One region of the Streptomyces flaveolus genome, then DNA from elsewhere that is predicted to be linked to it. Evidence: riboswitches for the same ligand, from Rfam matches in the RefSeq annotation. Region 1 holds a riboswitch; each other region holds the start of a gene.
What was found. Region 1 has a riboswitch for cyclic di-AMP ahead of ACIRG6_RS19050 (M23 family metallopeptidase). Riboswitches for the same ligand answer to the same signal wherever they lie in the genome.
Positions count from the first base shown of each region.

Region 2: another riboswitch for cyclic di-AMP. It lies ahead of ACIRG6_RS19670 (transglycosylase family protein); the one in region 1 lies ahead of ACIRG6_RS19050 (M23 family metallopeptidase).
Region 3: another riboswitch for cyclic di-AMP. It lies ahead of ACIRG6_RS35805 (transglycosylase SLT domain-containing protein); the one in region 1 lies ahead of ACIRG6_RS19050 (M23 family metallopeptidase).

Region 1 is NZ_JBIWKU010000005.1:568,931-572,179, reverse strand. It holds gene ACIRG6_RS19055 (aldo/keto reductase) at 1-483, opposite strand, end outside; gene ACIRG6_RS19050 (M23 family metallopeptidase) at 636-1,667, opposite strand; cyclic di-AMP (ydaO/yuaA leader) riboswitch at 1,678-1,835, opposite strand; gene ACIRG6_RS19045 (PP2C family protein-serine/threonine phosphatase) at 2,096-3,249, opposite strand, start outside.
Region 2 is NZ_JBIWKU010000006.1:126,705-129,953, forward strand. It holds gene eno (phosphopyruvate hydratase) at 1-320, opposite strand, end outside; gene ACIRG6_RS19670 (transglycosylase family protein) at 589-1,332, opposite strand; cyclic di-AMP (ydaO/yuaA leader) riboswitch at 1,336-1,501, opposite strand; gene ACIRG6_RS19675 (LysM peptidoglycan-binding domain-containing protein) at 1,679-2,734, opposite strand; gene ACIRG6_RS19680 (cytochrome P450 family protein) at 2,878-3,249, opposite strand, start outside.
Region 3 is NZ_JBIWKU010000017.1:114,828-118,076, forward strand. It holds gene ACIRG6_RS35795 (GNAT family N-acetyltransferase) at 1-415, opposite strand, end outside; gene ACIRG6_RS35800 (HAD family hydrolase) at 650-1,459, shown strand; gene ACIRG6_RS35805 (transglycosylase SLT domain-containing protein) at 1,521-2,015, opposite strand; cyclic di-AMP (ydaO/yuaA leader) riboswitch at 2,019-2,187, opposite strand; gene ACIRG6_RS35810 (polyprenyl synthetase family protein) at 2,919-3,249, shown strand, end outside.

The DNA of each region.
Region 1 (3,249 bases):
CCGCTCGGCCGTGATGTTGGAGGCGGCGATGTGCCGGACCTTGCCCGCGCGCACCAGATCGTCGAGCGCGCCGATGATCTCCTCGACCGGCACCTCGGGCTTGTCGAAGTGGGTGTAGTAGAGGTCGATGTGGTCGGTGCCCAGGCGGCGCAGCGAGGCGTCGGCCGCCGCCTTGATGTTGGCGGCGGACAGGCCGGGGTACTCCGGGTGCTGGCTGACCTTCGTGGCGATGACGACGTCGGCGCGGTTGCCGCGCGCCGCGAGCCACTTGCCGATGAGGGTCTCGGACTCGCCGCCGCTGTTGCCCTCGACCCACGCGGAGTAGGAGTCGGCGGTGTCGACGAAGTTGCCGCCTGCGGCGGTGTAGGCGTCGAGGACGGCGAAGGAGGTGTCCTGGTCGGCGGTCCAGCCGAAGACGTTGCCGCCGAGGGCGAGCGGGAAGACCTCGAGGTCGGAGGAGCCGAGTTTGCGCAGAGAAGTCATGTTCTACAACAACACGCGCCTCGGAACTGGTCATTCCGCGGGGCGCCGAGAACGGACGCAAAGTTCGCGCAAACCGGCAGCCCTGACGTCGGGGGGTCGCCGTCAGGACCACCGGGATCCAGAGGTGGGCGTCCCTTCCGGACGCCCTGTTCTCAGGGGGTGAGGCCCTTGTCCTGCAGCCATGCCGCCGGGTCGACCCCGCCCTCGGCACCGCCGACGTGGACCTCGAAGTGGAGGTGCGGGCCGGTGACGTTGCCCGTGGCGCCCACGCGGCCGATGACGTCGCCGGTGCTGACCTCCTGGCCGACGCTGACGTTGATCGACGACTGGTGGCAGAACCACAGTTCGGTGCCGTCGTCCAGGGTCAGGATCGTGCGGTAGCCGTAGGAGCCGGCCCAGCCCGCCTCGGTGATCGTGCCGGTGTGCACGGCCTTGATGAGGGTGCCCGTGGGCGCGGCGAAGTCGAGGCCGGTGTGGTGGCCGGAGGACCACATGGAGCCGGCCTGACCGAAGGTGGAGGTGATCGTGTACGAGGAGGTCGGCAGCGTGAACTGCTTGGCCAGCTCGGCGAGCCGCTCGGCCTCGGCCTTCTTCGCGGCCTCCTCCTCCGCCTTCTTCTTGGCGGCGGCGGCCTTGGCCTCGGCCTCCTTCTCCGCCTTGGCGGCGGCCTCGGCGGCCTCCTTCTCGGCCTTGGCGGCGGCCTCTGCCGCGGCCTTGGTCTCGACCTGGACCTGCTGCTGCTCGGCCTGCTGCATGATGCGCGCCCGCAGGACCTCACCGGCGTCGGTGGTGCCCTCGGCGGTGTCGGTGGTGGTCGCGCCGATGCCGCTGAGCGGGGTGGCGGAACCCTCGGGCTCCGGTTCGTCGTCGGAGATGAGCGAGCCGACGTTCGGCAGGTCGGGCATCGAGATCGACACCGGCGGCTTGCCGGTCTGGGCGCTCGCCATGCCGCCCGCTCCGACGGCCGCTATGACGCCGACGCCGAGGACGGTGGAGCTGCGGGCGAGTCCGCCGCGCTGCTTGGCGACGCGGTGCCGGCCGCGTACGGGACGGATGGAGTCCGCGGTGGGGTTCCACTCCTCCCAGGGGCCCTCTTCGGCACGGTAGCCGTCGTAGCCGAAGGTTTCGGTGTCGTGCGTGCTCGGCACGAACGGGGCCTCGGGGGCAGGCCGGTTGGACGCCACGTGGGCGTACTCCTTTCCTTCCTTCCGCCTACCGGGTTAGCTGACGGGTTCGGAGCAGGAAGGTCTCCTACGCGCGTATACGCGCCGTGTCTCCACGGCGGCATACGCCCGATTCACCCCAAAGTGGTGGTTCCCCGGTTCCCTCGCGGGATTCGGCGCGTGCGCACGGAGCCGCCTTCTGTGACGGCTGGGACGACCGCGCTGCGTTATCGAACGTTAATAGACGCGAGGTGCTGATTCCAAGCCGTTCTGTCTGATCATTAAGGATTCCGGCCGGGACGTACATCTCACGAAGGGCCAAAACCGGGCGAGTTGACCGCCTCTCAGATCACGACTTCACATCACGCGTTTATGACGGTGTGTCAGTTGTTATGCGGAGGGCGGTCGTGTCGTCACCGCCGGTGATACTGATCAAGGTCGTCGCCCGCTCAGGGCCGACGGCGTACGGCGAGCAGCGCCATGTCGTCCGTGGTGCCGCCCCCGGCGTGCCGGCGCACCTCGTCGGCGAGGGTGTCGAGCAGGTGGGCCGGGTGCCGGAAGACGCGGCCGGTCAGTCGCGCGTGGGGGTCGTAGAACCGGCCGTGGGCGTCGCGGGCCTCGGACAATCCGTCGGTGTACAGCAGCAGCGTGGCACCGCCGGGGAAGTCGGCCTGCTCCGCCCGGTCGGGCCACACCCCCAGTTCGCCCATCCCGAGCGGCAGAGCGAACTCCCCGGCCTGCACCGGGTGCACGGTGCCGTCGGCGTGCAGCAGCAGCGGCGGCGGGTGGCCGCGGTTGACGACGCGGACGACCCCGTCGCCGTGCGGGAGTTCGGCGAGGACGGCGGTGGTGAACCCCTCGAACGCGTCCAGCCCGTCCCGCCGGGTGCCCTCGCGCGCCAGCGCCCGCTCCAGCCGCTGCGCGACCGCCTCCAGCGTCGCCTCCTGCTCGGCGGCCTCCCGGAAGGCACCGATGACCACGGCGACGGCGGCCACCGCGCCCATGCCCTTGCCGCGCACGTCGCCGACGATCAGCCGCACACCGCGCGCGCTGTCCTGCACCGCGTACAGGTCGCCGCCGATGAAGGCGTCGGCCTGCGCCGCCTCGTAGCAGGCGGCGATCTCGAAGCCGCCGATCCGCTCGGCGGGCTCGGGCAGCACGGCGCGCTGGGCGGCCTCGGCGATCTCGCGGGCGGAGGCGAGGCGCTCGTCGGTGCGGCGGACGAAGGCGTTCACGAAGACGGCGAGGGCGGCGACCGTCGCGATGGTGATCAGTTCGGTGAGCGAGTCCACGTAGTGGATGACGCCCTTGCTCAGCTGGAGCCCGATGACGGTGGCGATCACTGCGGCACCGGTGAGCACGGTGCCGCGACGTGAGTAGAGGGGTGCCGCGACCAGGGGCGCGGCCGTCCAGAGGGGCCCCGCGGTGAAGTACCGGGGGGTGAAGAGGTCGTAGAGGACGGCCACGGCGATCAGCAGGACGGGGAGCAGGCGCACGAAGGTCCGGCCGTACGGGGGTCGCCGCCGCGCCGGCCGGACGGGCGGTACGGGCATCGGGGCGGCGCCGAGACCGGGGTCGGGCACGGGGTCGCCGGGCAGCCGGC
Region 2 (3,249 bases), on a different contig from region 1:
CCCAGCGAGCCCTTGTTGTCGGTGGCGTCCAGGTCGAACATGGCCTGGTCGATCAGACGCTGCTCGGTGGCGTCGTAGCCGACCAGCTCCGGGCCGATCTGCTCGATGACGGCGAGGACGGCCTTCTCGACACCCTTGCCCTGGTAGCGGTTGGGGTCGCCGTCACGGAGCTCGATGGCCTCGAAGGCACCGGTGGAGGCGCCGGACGGAACGGCGGCACGCCCCGTGCTGCCGTCGTCGAGGCCGACCTCGACCTCGACCGTGGGGTTGCCTCGGGAGTCCAGGATTTCCCGGGCTACGACGACGTCGATGGACGGCACGAGCATCTCCTTCTTCAATGTGACGCTTCGGTGTGACGCGGGTCCGCGAGGACCGCAGCGGCTCTGCGGGACGAGCCTAACCGGCTCCGGGCGATCGGCCAGCCGGTCGCCCACCCGATGGACAGAACCGAGAGTAAATTGTTTCCGAACGGAACAAAGACCGTTCGCGGAAACCCGGCGGCCTCCCCCGGCCACCGGGGCGCAAAAAAGCCCGCCCCGGTGCGTACGGGGGAACACGCACCGGGGCGGGAGCAGGGCGGGCCGCCGCTTACTTGAGGTGCAGCTGCTGGCCCGGGTAGATCAGGTCGGCGTCGTCGACGATGTCGTCGTTCAGCTTGAACAGCTTCGCCCAGCCGCCCTGGACGTGGTGCTCCGTGGCGATCGAGCTGAGCGTGTCGCCCTTGACGACCTTGTACTCGCCGTCGCCCTTCTCGACCTTCTTGCCGGTCGGCGTGGTGACGGTCTTCTTCTCGGCCTTCGTCTCGGCCTTGGCGGCCGGACGCTCGGAGGAGCGGGAGGCCTTCTGCTCGGTGGAGCGCTCGGCCGTGGAACCGCTGCTCTGGCTCTGCGAGCTCTCGGAGCTGCCGGAGGACTGCGAGGAACCGCTGTCCTGGCTCTCGGTGGAGCCGCCGCCGTACGCGGCGCTCGACAGGCCGGTGCCGCAGACCGGCCAGGCACCCTTGCCCTGGCTCGCGAGCACCTTCTCGGCGACCGCGATCTGCTGCGTCTTGCTCGCCTGGTCGGCGGTCGAGGCGTACTGCGTACCGCCGTAGGCGGCCCAGGTGGAGGCCGAGAACTGCAGACCGCCGTAGTAGCCGTTGCCGGTGTTGATGGACCAGTTGCCGCCGGACTCGCACTGGGCGACGGTGTCCCACTCGGACGCGGTGGCGGCGGAGGCGTTGCCGGCCGCCATCAGCGGGGCGGCGACGGCGGCACCGGTGACGCCGGCGACGGCGATGACACGGGTGGCCTTGGACGGACGACGGTGCTTGCCCTTGCCGGAAAACAGCATGGTTGATCCCCTCACCGACGCCTGCGAGGTGAGCTGTCGGGTTCGGGCCGGTTGAGTTGCCCGGCCGGGTCCCTTGCGGGACTCGGCTTCACCCCTAGCCGCTCCGGATCGCTGCCCGGTGCGGCACTTACCTTGGGTCCCCCGCTCCTGCCTGCGGCGCTTGACGCGACGACTGTTCCCGTACCGCCACTGGCAGGATTCGGCGTTGCGGCGGTCGGGGCCCGCGGTGGCGAGCGGTCACGACCGTAGACACGCGCTCCGTGGTTTTTCAAAGACGATCACGGCTTCTGAGACCTATCTCTCACGTGATCCAAAACGGACATAGGGCCTCTAACTGTGACGCGAACTACCCCTGGTTTTCGACCGGTTCGCCCCCGACCGTGAGCGTCTGACCGGGCAGGATGTGGTCCGGGTCGGCGCCGACCACGTCCTTGTTGTCGGCGTAGAGGGTGTGCCATCCGCCGGTGAGGTCAAGGGAGTCGGCGATGCCCCACAGACTGTCGCCCGAACGGACGGTGTACGAGCCGTCCGTGAGGCCGCGGCCGCCGTTCTCGCCGCGCGAGGCGTGCCGCCCCGTCGACTCCGCCGTACGGCCGTCCACCGCGCCCTCCTCGGCGCTGCCGCCGCGATGCCGGCCGGCCGTGGACTCCTCGGTGCCTGCGGACTCCGAAGCGGCGTCACTCTGCCCCGACTTGTCCGACTCGTCACCACCCGGTGGGGTGACCCCCGTACCGCCGGACGCCTGCGCGTCATCGCCGGCCGGGGTGCCGGACGGGGTGGACCTGTCGGACTTGACCGTTTCGTCCCCACTGCCCGACGCGGCGTCAGTCGAGGCCGAGGCGGACGGCGAGGGGGACGCGGACTCGGTCCGGGACGGAGAGGGAGTCGCCGAAGAAGACGATTCGGGGACGGACTCCCGGGAATCGGTCAAGCCGGACGACCCGGACGTCCCCGAAGTGCCCGATCCGCTCTTCCCCGCCGACGCCCCGTCACCCGGGGTCGCGGTGCCGCCGGACAGGATTCCCGAGTCGTTGCCCAGCCCCGCGAGCAGGCCGCAGGTCGGCCAGGCGGCGATGCCCTGGGCCGCGAGCACCTTCTCGGCGACGGCTATCTGCTGCGAGCGGCTCGCCTGGTCGGCGCTCGACGCGTAGCCCAGACCGCCGTACTGCTCCCAGATGTCCTGGGACAGCTGCAGGCCGCCGTAGTAGCCGTTGCCGCTGTTCTGGCTCCAGGCACCGCCCGTCTCGCACTCGGCGACCCGGTCCCAGTTCGTTCCGTCGGCCGCGTGGGCGCCGGTGGCCCCCAGGAGCGGGATCGCGATGGCGGAGCCGGTCACTCCTGCAGCGACGACCAGGGCGGGAGCCTGGCGGGGGCGACGGTGACGACCGTTCCCGGAGAGCATGCGACGACCTTTCACGAGACAGCGGGGACGGCGCGGCGAGTGAGGCTCGGCGCCACGCTGATCCGTGAACGTATAGGCAGATGATCGCTTGTCACAAGTTCATGCCGCGCAGATCACGTGAAGATCACAGAGGTGAGCGCGTGTCACCTTTGCGTCGGCGACGGATTGTTCCCGGGCGGCGACGGGACCGGTGTGAACGACACCGGCAGGGTGCGCAGCCCCCGCATGATGAGCCCGCCGCGCCAGCGCAGTTCGGCCGGATCCGCGGCGAGGGCCAGGTCCGGGAGACGGGTGAGGAGCGTGGCGAGCGCGGTCTGCCCCTCCAGCCGGGCGAGCGGAGCGCCGAGGCAGTAGTGGATGCCGTGGCCGTACCCGAGGTGCTGGCTGTCCCGGCGGGAGAGGTCGAGGGTGTCCGGATCGGCGAACCGCTCCGGGTCCCGGTCGGCGGCGGCCAGGACGACGAGGACGGGATCTCCGGGAGCGATGTCCTGCCCGCCGATGGTGAGCGCCTCGGT
Region 3 (3,249 bases), on a different contig from region 1:
ACGCCTCGTACCCCTTCTCCACGTCGATGACGTAGGAGGTGTGCTCCTCGGCGGCGTACGGTACGAACAGGCCCTGCTCGGCCTCCAGATTGTCGAAGGCGAGGCTCGACAGGGAGCAGTCCCGCAGCAGTTGGCGGGTGTCCGGGACGAGACCCGGCCGCAGCACCGCGCCCTGGCAGTCCGAGACGCCGAGCCCGATCGCCCGGCCCTGGCCCAGCGGCCCGCGCTCGTGCGGCAGGAAACCGGCGGCCTCACCGCCCTCGTACAGCACCGCCACCCGCGCCCCGGCCCGCACCCGGCCCACGACGTCGGTGAACTCCGGCTCCATGAACGGATTGCGTGGCGACCTCGATGCGGCGCGCAGCGCGCGCCAGCGCTCCCGTTCCCCCTCGCTCAGCTCCTCCGGCCTGAGCACACGTACACGTCCGCCGTTCAACCCGACCCCCCGATCAAGTCCCCCCTGGACAAAAGGAAGGTACCCCCGGGGCAGCCCGGAGGGTAGAAGGCAGAGCATGTTGTTGCCAACTGGTGCACAGGCCTTTAACTGCCTTTAGACGATGTTGTGTCAGGTTTCGGACACCTGCGAACGTCCTCGTGCGCATCCGGTCGTGGGTGAGTCGGACAGGTGCGGTGTCCGTATTCTCTGATCATGGACCGCACCGCATATGCCCTCGTCGCCACCGACCTCGACGGAACGCTGCTGCGCGGCGACGACACCGTCTCCGACCGGTCGCTGGCCGCGCTGGCACGGGCGGCCCGGGTCGGAGCGCGGCACCTGGTGGTGACGGGGCGCCCGGCACCGAGGGTCCGCTCCCTGCTCGACGGCCTCGGCTGCACGGGGCTCGCGGTGTGCGGGCAGGGCGCGCAGGTGTACGACGCCGGCGCCCACCGGATGCTGTGGTCGGTCACCCTGGACCGGGAACTGGCGGAGACCGCGCTCGGCAAGATCGAGGCGGAGGTGGGGGAGGTGTACGCCGCGGTCGACCAGGACGGGGTCGACGGGCTGACGCTCATCGAGCCGGGTTATCTGATGCCCCACCCGACGCTGCCCGCGGTGCGGGTCGAGCGGCGCGACGAGCTGTGGAGCGCGCCGATCAGCAAGGTGCTGCTGCGCCACCCGGACCTGTCCGACGACGAGCTGGCGGCGACGGCGCGCGCGGTGGTCGGTTCGCTCGCGACGGTCACGATGTCGGGGCCGGGGACGGTGGAGCTCCAGCCGTGCGGTGTCACCAAGGCGACCGGTCTGGCGCTCGCCGCCGAACACCTGGGGCTGAGCCGGCGGCGGACGATCGCCTTCGGGGACATGCCCAACGACATCCCCATGTTCCACTGGGCGGCCCGCGGGGTCGCCATGGCGGGCGCCCACCCCGAACTCAAGGCGGTCGCGGACGAGGTCACCACGACGAACGAGGACGACGGCGTGGCCGTCGTCCTCGAACGGATCTTCGGAGCCTCCTGACACGCCCGGCGTGCGCCGGTACAGCTCAGTCGGTCCGGTTGTGTCCTGCTGCGGAGTCGGCTCAGTACGCGCCGAAGACGTTGTCGATCGAGCCGTAGCGGTCGGCCGCGTAGTTGCAGGCGGCGGTGATGTTGGCGACCGGGTCGTACGAGTCCCAGGAGGTGCCGGCGACGTGGTACGCCTGGAAGGTCGGGTCGATCACCTGGAGCAGGCCCTTGGACGGGGTGCCGTTGATCGCGTTGATGTCCCAGTTGTTGATGGCCAGCGGGTTGCCGGACGACTCGCGCATGATGTTGCGGTGGATGCCGTCGTACGAGCCGGGAATCCCGTGCTGGGCCATGATGTCCAGCGACTCGCGGATCCAGCCGTCGAGGTTGTCCGGGTACGCCGTCGTCGCCGTGGTGGCGGCGGTGGTCGTGGCGGCCGGGGTGGCGGCGGACGCGGTGGCGGCGCCGATGAGCGGCAGGGCGAGCACGGCGGCGCCGGTGCCGGCGACGGCGAGCTTGCGGGCGAGGCGGCTGGTTCGAGCGTGACGGTTCTGACCGATGGCAGGCATGTGTGTGTCCCTCTCCAACGCCTGCGAGGTGAGCTGTCGGGTTCGGGCGGGGAGGTGCCCGGCCGCGCCCTGACGGGCACGGCTTCACCCCGAGCCGCTCCGGTGGTTTCCGGCGCGGCGACTTACCTGGGTCCCCCGCTCCTGCCTGCGAGTGTCTCGGTGGATGACTGTGCGTCGGGCGGTGGCAGGATTCGGCGTCCGCCTGACAGGCCGGGAACGTATGCGAGAGCACATGTCCGGAACAAGTGCAGGAATCACTCGACGCGCCTGTTGACCTTGGTCTGGGGGTTTTGGGGTACTTGATCCTTTGCGAATGCCAAGGCTCAACTCGCCTACGGGGCAAAGGGCCGGCGGGGGTCGCGGCGGAGGTGCGGCGAGGGGGTCGGCGGACGCGGTGGAGTGAGCCAACTCACGGGCCTCAACAAGGGCGGCAAATCGGGCATTAGGGCCAACTGGTGGCCAACCGTCCACCGGTGGCGGGCCGTTTGGGTGGGGAGCCGGGGCGGGGCTGTCGGCCGGGTGTGTGGGTCCTGTGCCGCGCCCGGCCCTCGACGGCTCGGACCGGTGTTCCGTCGTGTCGTGCGGGCACCCGTTCGGAGCGGGGCGCGGATGCCGAACGGGTGACGTTCTCGGGGTGCGGTCCGTTGGGAGGAGTGGTGGGATCTTCGGTGGCGGCTTCCGGCGTGCCGTGTCCTGATGCGCGCCTCTCTGGCGATGTCGACCGATATCTGCTCATATCACCTGATCAAAAACATACCGTGCATGATCCGATACCGACCGGCCTGTAACGGTGGGCGCTAGCGGTGATCGAAACGTGACCGGATACGCTGACTTGAGTGGTGGCAGCGACCTATCGACAAACCAGGTAATCGCCAGTAGACACCAGCAGACAGGAGACCCCTCGTGACCGTCGTCGGGCCGTTCGGGCTGAGCGTGCGGGACCAGGCTCTGGAAGCCGATGTCCAGACCGGATTGGCGGCCGTCGAGGAAGGGTTGCTTGAGGCAACCAAGAGTGAGGTGCCGTTCATCACGGAGGCCGCCCAGCACCTGGTGCGGGCCGGGGGGAAGCGGTTCCGGCCGCTGCTGGTGATGCTCGCCTCCCGGTTCGGTGACCCCTACGCGCCCGGCATCGTGCCCTCGGCCGTGGTCGTCGAGCTGACCCACCTCGCCACGCTGTACCACGACGACGTGATGGACGAGGCCGCCGTGCGCCGCGGAGTGCCCAGCGCGAACA